One region of the Luteimonas sp. A534 genome, then DNA from elsewhere that is predicted to be linked to it. Evidence: predicted binding sites of a transcription regulator. Region 1 holds the regulator's gene; the other holds the start of a gene.
What was found. Region 1 encodes sigma-54, which starts transcription at its own class of promoters, with help from an activator protein. Its sites were predicted from a motif close to TGGCACGNGCNTTGC; they were not measured.
Positions count from the first base shown of each region.

Region 2: the regulator sigma-54 is predicted to act here: its motif matches at 1,599-1,613, upstream of glnA (type I glutamate--ammonia ligase).

Region 1 is NZ_JBSVRR010000003.1:398,967-402,824, reverse strand. It holds gene lptB (LPS export ABC transporter ATP-binding protein) at 1-129, shown strand, start outside; gene ACW5F0_RS10065 (RNA polymerase factor sigma-54) at 163-1,599, shown strand; gene hpf (ribosome hibernation-promoting factor, HPF/YfiA family) at 1,708-2,037, shown strand; gene ACW5F0_RS10055 (PTS sugar transporter subunit IIA) at 2,062-2,538, shown strand; gene hprK (HPr(Ser) kinase/phosphatase) at 2,535-3,494, shown strand; gene rapZ (RNase adapter RapZ) at 3,535-3,858, shown strand, end outside.
Region 2 is NZ_JBSVRR010000005.1:134,190-138,047, reverse strand. It holds gene ACW5F0_RS12470 (DUF4377 domain-containing protein) at 1-541, opposite strand, end outside; gene ACW5F0_RS12465 (undecaprenyl-diphosphate phosphatase) at 606-1,400, opposite strand; gene glnA (type I glutamate--ammonia ligase) at 1,675-3,084, shown strand; gene ACW5F0_RS12455 (N-acetylmuramoyl-L-alanine amidase) at 3,448-3,858, shown strand, end outside.

The DNA.
Region 1 (3,858 bases):
ACCTTGGGCATTTGCGACCGCGCGTATATCCTCAATGAAGGCAGCGTGCTCGCGCAGGGGGCTCCGGACGCGCTGCTGGCCGACCCGGACGTGCGCCGGGTCTACCTGGGGGATTCCTTCCGGCTGTAAGCCGGCGGGCGCCCCCGCCTGATCGGGGACACCGTGAAACCTCGCCTGCAGACATCGCTGGGACAGCACCTGGTACTGACGCCGCAGCTGCGCCAGGCCCTGCATCTCCTGCAGCTTTCGATGCCCGAGCTAGAGCTCGAGATCACCGAGGCGGTCGAGAGCAATCCGCTGCTGGAATGGGACGAAACGGCTCCGCCGTCGTCTGCGGATGAGGCCTCCGGATCCCACGGCGACGACGCCCGCGCAGACGGAAACGACGATGCCGCCCAGGACGCCTGGGACGACGACCGCGACGTCGCCTGGGACGAAAGCTACGGTAGCGGTGGCGGCAGTGGTGGCGGCGACGACCAGGACGGCGACGCCTCCGAGCGCATCGCCCAGTCCGAGACCCTGCGCGACCACCTCCTCTGGCAGCTCAACCTCAGCCACCTGTCGCCACGCGAGCTCGCCATCGGCGTGGCGCTGGTCGACGCCATCGACGATGACGGCTACCTGCGCGAACCGCTGTCCGCGATCGCCGAGGCACTGGCACCGGAGCTTCGCTGCAACGAGGACGAGATCGCGGCGGTGCTGCGCACGGTGCAGCGCCTGGACCCGACCGGCGTGGGTGCACGCGACCTCGGCGAGTGCCTGCTGCTGCAGCTCGACACCCTGCCCGAAGACACTCCCGGCCGCGACGTCGCCCGCCGCGCGGTGGCGACGCTGATCGAGCGCCTGGCCAAGCTGGGCACCGATGGCGTCGCCGAGGCGCTGGGCTGCAGCAGGGAGGATGCGGTCGCCGCGCTGCAGTTGATCCGCGGCCTCGACCCGCGCCCGGGCGCCGGCATCGGGGGCATGCCACACGACACCTACGTGGTTCCCGACTGCAGCATCGCGCGCCACAACGGCGTCTGGCGGGTCACGCTGGCGGGCGGCCGCCATTCCCGCCTGACCATCCACCGCGGTTACGAGCAGATGCTGCAGCACACCGCAGGCACCGATGCAGGCTACCTGCGCGGCCGCCTGCAGGAGGCGCGCTGGCTGCTGAAGAACATCGAGGCCCGTGGCGAAACCCTGCTCAAGGTGGTCCGTTGCCTGGTGCGGGAGCAGTCGGGCTTCCTCGAGTTCGGCGGCCAGGCACTGCGCCCGTTGACGCTGCGCGAAGTCGCCGCGCAGATCGGCATGCACGAATCCACCGTCTCCCGGGCGGTGTCGCGCAAGTACGTGCACACGCCGCGGGGCACCATTCCCCTTCGTGCCTTCTTCGCTTCGGGCATCGACACCGGTGGCGGCGGCGAGGCCTCCAGCATCGCCATCCAGGACATGATCCGCCGCCTGGTCGAAGCCGAGGACCCGCGCAAGCCGCTGTCCGACGCGCGCCTGGCGGACCGGCTCAAGGACAGCGGTGTCCCTGTGGCACGACGCACCGTCGCCAAGTATCGCGAAGCACTGAACATCCCGTCATCGCACGAACGCGTGCGCATCGCCTGAACTCCGTGTGGCCGCTTCCCGCCCCCGGGGGGCTGGGTTAACCTGTCCGTGACAACCACCGCGCCGCCATGCGCGATGCTGTGGTCCCCACGGAGAAAGGAGGTTGCGATGCTCATCGAGACCCACGGCCAGCAGATGGACGTCACCCCGGCCCTGCGCGACTACGTTGAAACCAAGCTTGGCAGGCTGTCGCGCCTCTACGATCCACCGCTGCAGGTCCGCACCCAGCTCAGCATCGACAAGCCCGACCATCGCGCCGAAGCCACGGTCATCGTCGCCGGCAAACCTCTCCACGCCGACGCCCGCGCGGCCGACATGTATGCCGCCATCGACCTCCTCGCCGACAAGCTCGACCGCATGCTGGTCAAGGAAAAGAAGAAGATGATCGACCAGCACCGTCGCGGCGGGAATCCGGTGCGCGACGGCGAGTTCGGCTGAAGCCGGCGATCGAAGGCCCGGGGGATGCCTTACACCGACCTGCTCACCGCCGGCCGCATCGTGCAAGTGGTGGAACCCGGTAACCGTGACCAGGTGCTGGATGTCGCCGCCCGCCTGCTGGGCGGCGGCTCGCCGGCGCTGACCCCGGCGATCGCGGATGGCCTGCGCCGGCGCGAAGCGGTCGGCAGCACCGGCATCGGCCGCGGCGTAGCGATTCCGCACTGCCGCAGCGATGGCTGCCGCGAGCCGATGGCGGCCTTCCTCCGGCTGGCCAATCCGGTGGATTTCGACGCCCGTGACGGCGAGCCCGTGGACTTGGTCTTCGCGATGGCGGTTCCGGGCGACCACGCCCAGCAGCAGCACCTCGACACCCTCTCCGAACTCGCAGGCCGCTTCGCCGACGCCGGTTTCCGGGAGTCGGTGCGCGGCGCACCCGACATCGCCGCGCTGCGCGCCCTGCTGCTGCAGAACGACGCCCCCCGGCGGACAGGGTCGGGATGAGGGCGGTCGTCACCGCACAGGGATTGTTCGACCAGCTCAAGGACCGGTTGGAGCTGCGCTGGCTGGCCGGCCAGGCCGGCGCGTCGCGGCAGCTGGAATCGGTCGACGCCGTATCGCGACGGCCGTCGCTGGCCGGCTACCTCAACATCATCTATCCCAACAAGGTGCAGATCCTCGGCGGCGAAGAGCTCGCCTGGCTGGATGGGCTGGAGCCGCGGCAGCGCTGGGAAACGCTGGAGAAGATCCTGCAGTTCAGCCCGTTGGCGCTGGTGGTCAACAAGGGCCAGCCCTGCCCCGAGGACCTGGTCAAGATGGCCGAGGAATCGGGCATCGCGCTCTGGGCGTCGCAACGCCGCGGCCATGAGCTCTACAACGTCCTGCAGTACCACCTCGCCGGCGCGCTTGCACCCCGGGTCACGCTGCACGGCGTGTTCATGGAGATCTATTCCATCGGCGTGCTGATCACCGGCGAGTCCGGGACCGGCAAGAGCGAGCTCGCGCTGGAACTGGTCACCCGAGGCCACCGCCTGGTTGCCGACGACGCGCCGGAGTTCGCGCAGCTCGCGCCCGACGTGCTCGACGGCACCTGCCCGGAGCTGCTGCAGGACCTGCTCGAACTGCGCGGCCTGGGCGTGCTCAACATCCGCGAGATGTTCGGCGATACCGCGGTGAAGCGGAACAAGTACCTGCGCCTGGTCGTCCACCTCGCGCGGCCGGACAGCGCCCATGATGCGCGCGACCCCAGCGGCATGGTCCGGCTCACCGGTGACCTCGGCTCGCGGCGCGTGCTCGACCTCGACGTACCGATGATCACGCTGCCGGTGATGCCGGGGCGCAACCTGGCGGTCCTCACCGAGGCCGCCACCCGCGTGCACGTGCTGCGCTCCAAGGGCGTGGATCCCGCCGCGGCCTTCCTCGCCCGCCATTCGCACTTCCTGGAACGGAGCACACAGTGAGGAGCACACCGTTGAGAAGCACGCCGTTGAGAAGCACGCCATGAACGCCGCCGGCAATTCGCTGATCATCGTCAGCGGCATGTCCGGGAGCGGCAAGACCGTCGCCCTGAACACCTTCGAGGACCTCGACTTCTACTGCGTCGACAACCTCCCGGCCGAACTGCTGCCCGATTTCGTGCGCAGCGCCACCCATCCCGAACGGGCGTCGCAGAAGCTCGCGGTGGGCATCGACGTGCGCAGCCGCGGCGACCTCGCCAACATCCCGGAATGGCTGTCCGCCGTCGGCGCGATGGGCTTCGACCCCAAGCTGGTCTTCTTCGACACCGCCGACGCCGTGCTGCTCAAGCGCTATGCCGACACCCGC
Region 2 (3,858 bases), on a different contig from region 1:
ACACGCGCTCGGGCTCGCCGCCGTGGCGGGTGCGCGCGGTCGGCGCGCCGATAAAGACCAGGCGGTCGCCCAGGCCGTTGGTGAGCGCAAGCCGCGGTGGCTCGCCGCCGTCGAGCGCGAGCGCATGGCTGCCCGACAGCCGGGTGTGGGCCTCGCGCTCCATCGCCATCAGTGGTTCCGCGCAGGCCATCTGGGTGCTCACCATCGGGCCGAAGGCGACGGCGTCGGCTTCCAGGTTGAAGTCGCCGCCCATGCGGTTGCAGGCGTTGGACACCGAAATCCGGCCGTCGGCGAAATCAAGCTGCAGCGCGGCGTCGGTGTTCGCGAAGAGGGCGTCGATGCGGCTGCCATCGGCGGCCGTCGCGGCGTCGAGCTGCCAGTGGTGGGCGCCGAGCATGGCCGCGAGGTCCGGTGCGGGCGCGGTGCCGGGCGCCGCCGGGGCCGCGGCGGGCGAGGGTGTCGCGGGGGGCGCGGCGTCGTTGGTGCCGGGCGAACAGGCGGCCAGCGCGAGCGGCAGGACAAGTGCGAGCAGTGGCTTCATGGTGTGACTCCGGGGCAGGGACCTGGGTTAACGCGCAATGCGCGGGAACGGGGTTGCGTGGACCTCAATCGCCCACCGGCAACCACAGCAGCAGCGCCGCGCCGAGCAGGATGCGATACACCGCGAATCCGGTGAACCGGTGGTGTTCGATGTAGCCGAGCAGCCATTTGACCACCATGAAGCCGGTGATCGTGGCCGCGGCGAAGGCGATGCCGACGTCGGCCCAGGCTTCGCCGCCCAGCCCGCCGTCCATCGCGAGCTCGAGGAAGGTGTAGGCACTGGCCGCGAACATGGTCGGGATGCCGACCAGGAACACGAATTCGGCTGCGTCCCGGCGCCGGCTCAGGCCGGCGAGCATGGCGATGAAGATCGCCGCCGCCGAGCGCGAGGTGCCCGGGAACACGCCCGCCAGCACCTGCGCCAGGCCGACCAGGATGGCGATCGTCCAGGTGACGTCGGTGCCGTCGGGGCGGCGTTCGGCCAGGCGTTCGGCGACGATCATCCACACGCCGCCGATCACCAGCGCCCAGGCGATCGGCGTGACCGTCTCCGGCAGCTCCCAACCCAGCAGCCGCACCGGCAGGCCGACCGCGGCGGTGACCAGGAAGGCGACTGCGAGCTTCATCGCGTAGTCGCGGTTGCGGGCGTCGCCCAGGCCCGTCACCAAGGCGGTGATGCGCTCGCGGAACACCAGGGTGATGGCGAGGATCGCGCCGGCCTGGATGACGATGTTGAAGAAGTCCGAGCGCGCGCCCAGCCAGCGCTGGGCGATCAGCAGGTGGCCGGTGCTGGAGATCGGCAGGAACTCGGTCAGGCCTTCAAGGATGCCCAGGAGCAGGGCGGCCAGCGGGTCGGTCATCGGTCAGGATCCAGGCGGTGGTCGTGCTGTGGGTGGGGAGGATGGCCACAGGCCGGGCGGCCGCGGCGATCAACGCGGCAGCATAGCCGATGCCCTGGCCGCACCCGTTTGGTGCGATATATCTTGGATCCGCACCTGATTGGTGCAGTGCGGGGCTGCCGTCCCGGTCTGCCCCAAGGAATTCAATCACCTGGGGCATGGCACGGCGCTTGCGATACTTCCTCCCCGACACCCGGGCGCGCCCGGGACCCATCCTTGAGCACCGGAGCCCTCCATGTCCCTCGACACCGTTGAAAAGCTGATCAAAGACCACCGGGTCGAATTCGTCGACCTGCGCTTCTCCGACATGCGCGGCGTCCAGCACCACGTCACCTACCCGGTGTCGGTCATCGAGCCGGCGTTGTTCGAGGACGGCAAGATGTTCGACGGCTCCTCGATCGGCGGCTGGCGCGGCATCCACCAGTCGGACATGGTGCTGCTGCCCGATCCCGGCACCGCCTTCCTGGATCCCTTCACCGCTGACCCGACGATGGTGCTCACCTGCGACGTGCTCGATCCGACCACGATGCAGGCCTACAACCGCGATCCGCGCGGCATCGCGCGTCGCGCCGAGGCCTTCCTCAAGTCCAGCGGCATCGCCGACCAGGCCTTCTTCGGCCCCGAGCCCGAGTTCTTCATCTTCGATTCCGTGCGCTATGCCAACGACATGGGCCACACCTTCTTCCACGTCGACTCCGAAGAAGCCGCGTGGAACTCCGGTCGCGAGTACGAGGGCGGCAACACCGGCTATCGGCCCGGCGTGAAGGGTGGCTACTTCCCCGTGGCGCCGCTGGACTCGCTGCACGATATCCGCGCCGAGATGTGCAAGACGCTGGAGCAGGTCGGCATCGAGATCGAAGTGCATCACCACGAAGTCGCCAACGCCGGCCAGTGCGAGATCGGCACCAAGTTCAGCTCGCTGGTGCAGAAGGCCGACGAACTGCTGACCACCAAATACGTGGTCAAGAACGTCGCCCACCGCAACGGCAAGACCGCGACCTTCATGCCCAAGCCGCTGGTCGGCGACAACGGCAGCGGCATGCACGTGCACCAGTCGCTGGCGAAGGGCGGGACCAACCTGTTCTCCGGCGACGGCTACGGCGGCCTGAGCCAGACCGCGCTGTGGTACATCGGCGGCGTGTTCAAGCACGCGCGCGCGATCAACGCCTTCACCAACGCGAGCACCAACAGCTACAAGCGCCTGGTGCCGGGCTTCGAGGCGCCGGTGATGCTGGCGTACTCCGCGTCCAACCGCTCCGCGTCCTGCCGCATCCCCTACGTGTCCAATCCCAAGGCGCGCCGTGTCGAGTTCCGCTTCCCCGATGCGATGAACGCCGGCTACCTGACCTTCACCGCGCTGATGATGGCGGGCCTGGATGGCATCCGTAACCAGATCGACCCGGGCGGCCCCAGCGACAAGGACCTCTACGACCTGCCGCCGGAAGAGGCCAAGGGCATCCCGACCGTCTGCCACTCGCTCGACCAGGCGCTGGAAGCGCTCGACGCCGACCGCGAGTTCCTCAAGGCGGGTGGCGTGATGAGCGACGACTTCATCGACGCGTACATCACGCTGAAGATGAAGGAGGTCACTGCGTTCCGCTCGGCGACACATCCGTTGGAATACCAGATGTATTACGCGATCTGACGCGGGGCGCTGGGGCGCCGAGGTGCCGGGGGCCAAGGCCCTTGAGTGCTCATGTCCCCCGGCGCTGGCCTGCGGCCATCGCCTCCTCCTTCACTTCGCTCTCAAGGGCCTTGGCCCCCGGTGCGCAGCAATACGCAGTGGCCCCAGGAGCAAAGCCGGTATCCCGCGCACCTGCAGCAACGCCGAGCCCCGTCGTGGCCGGGAGGCCTTCGCGGGGAAGTAAAGGAGGAGGCATCCGCCGCCAGGCGGATGCCGGGGGACATGAGCCGCGAAGGCCTCCCGGCCGCGGCGGGGCCCCTCAGGTCACGGCGCCGCTTCTTCCGCCACCTTGCATTGCCTGGCCATCAGAGGTTCGATTGCCGCATGAACGTCAAACCCCTTGCGGCAGTCCTTTGCCTTGCCCTGCTCGCCGGTTGCGCCCACCAGCCGCCTCGCAATCCGATGGCGACCTGGGTGCCGTCGCCCAACCACGACGAACGACGCCCGGTCGTCATCGTCCTGCACTACACCGAGCAGGACTCGGTCGAGCAGAGCCTGCACACCCTGCGCACGCGCAACAGCGGCGGGCCGGTGAGCTCGCACTACCTGGTTGGCGATGACGGTGCGATCTACCAGCTCGTCGCTGACGGCCACCGCGCCTGGCACGCCGGCGGCGGCCGCTGGGGCACGATTACCGACCTCAACTCGGCATCGATCGGCATCGAGATCGACAACAACGGCCGCGAGCCTTTCACCGAGCCGCAGGTGCAGGCGCTGCTGCGCCTGCTCGACGAC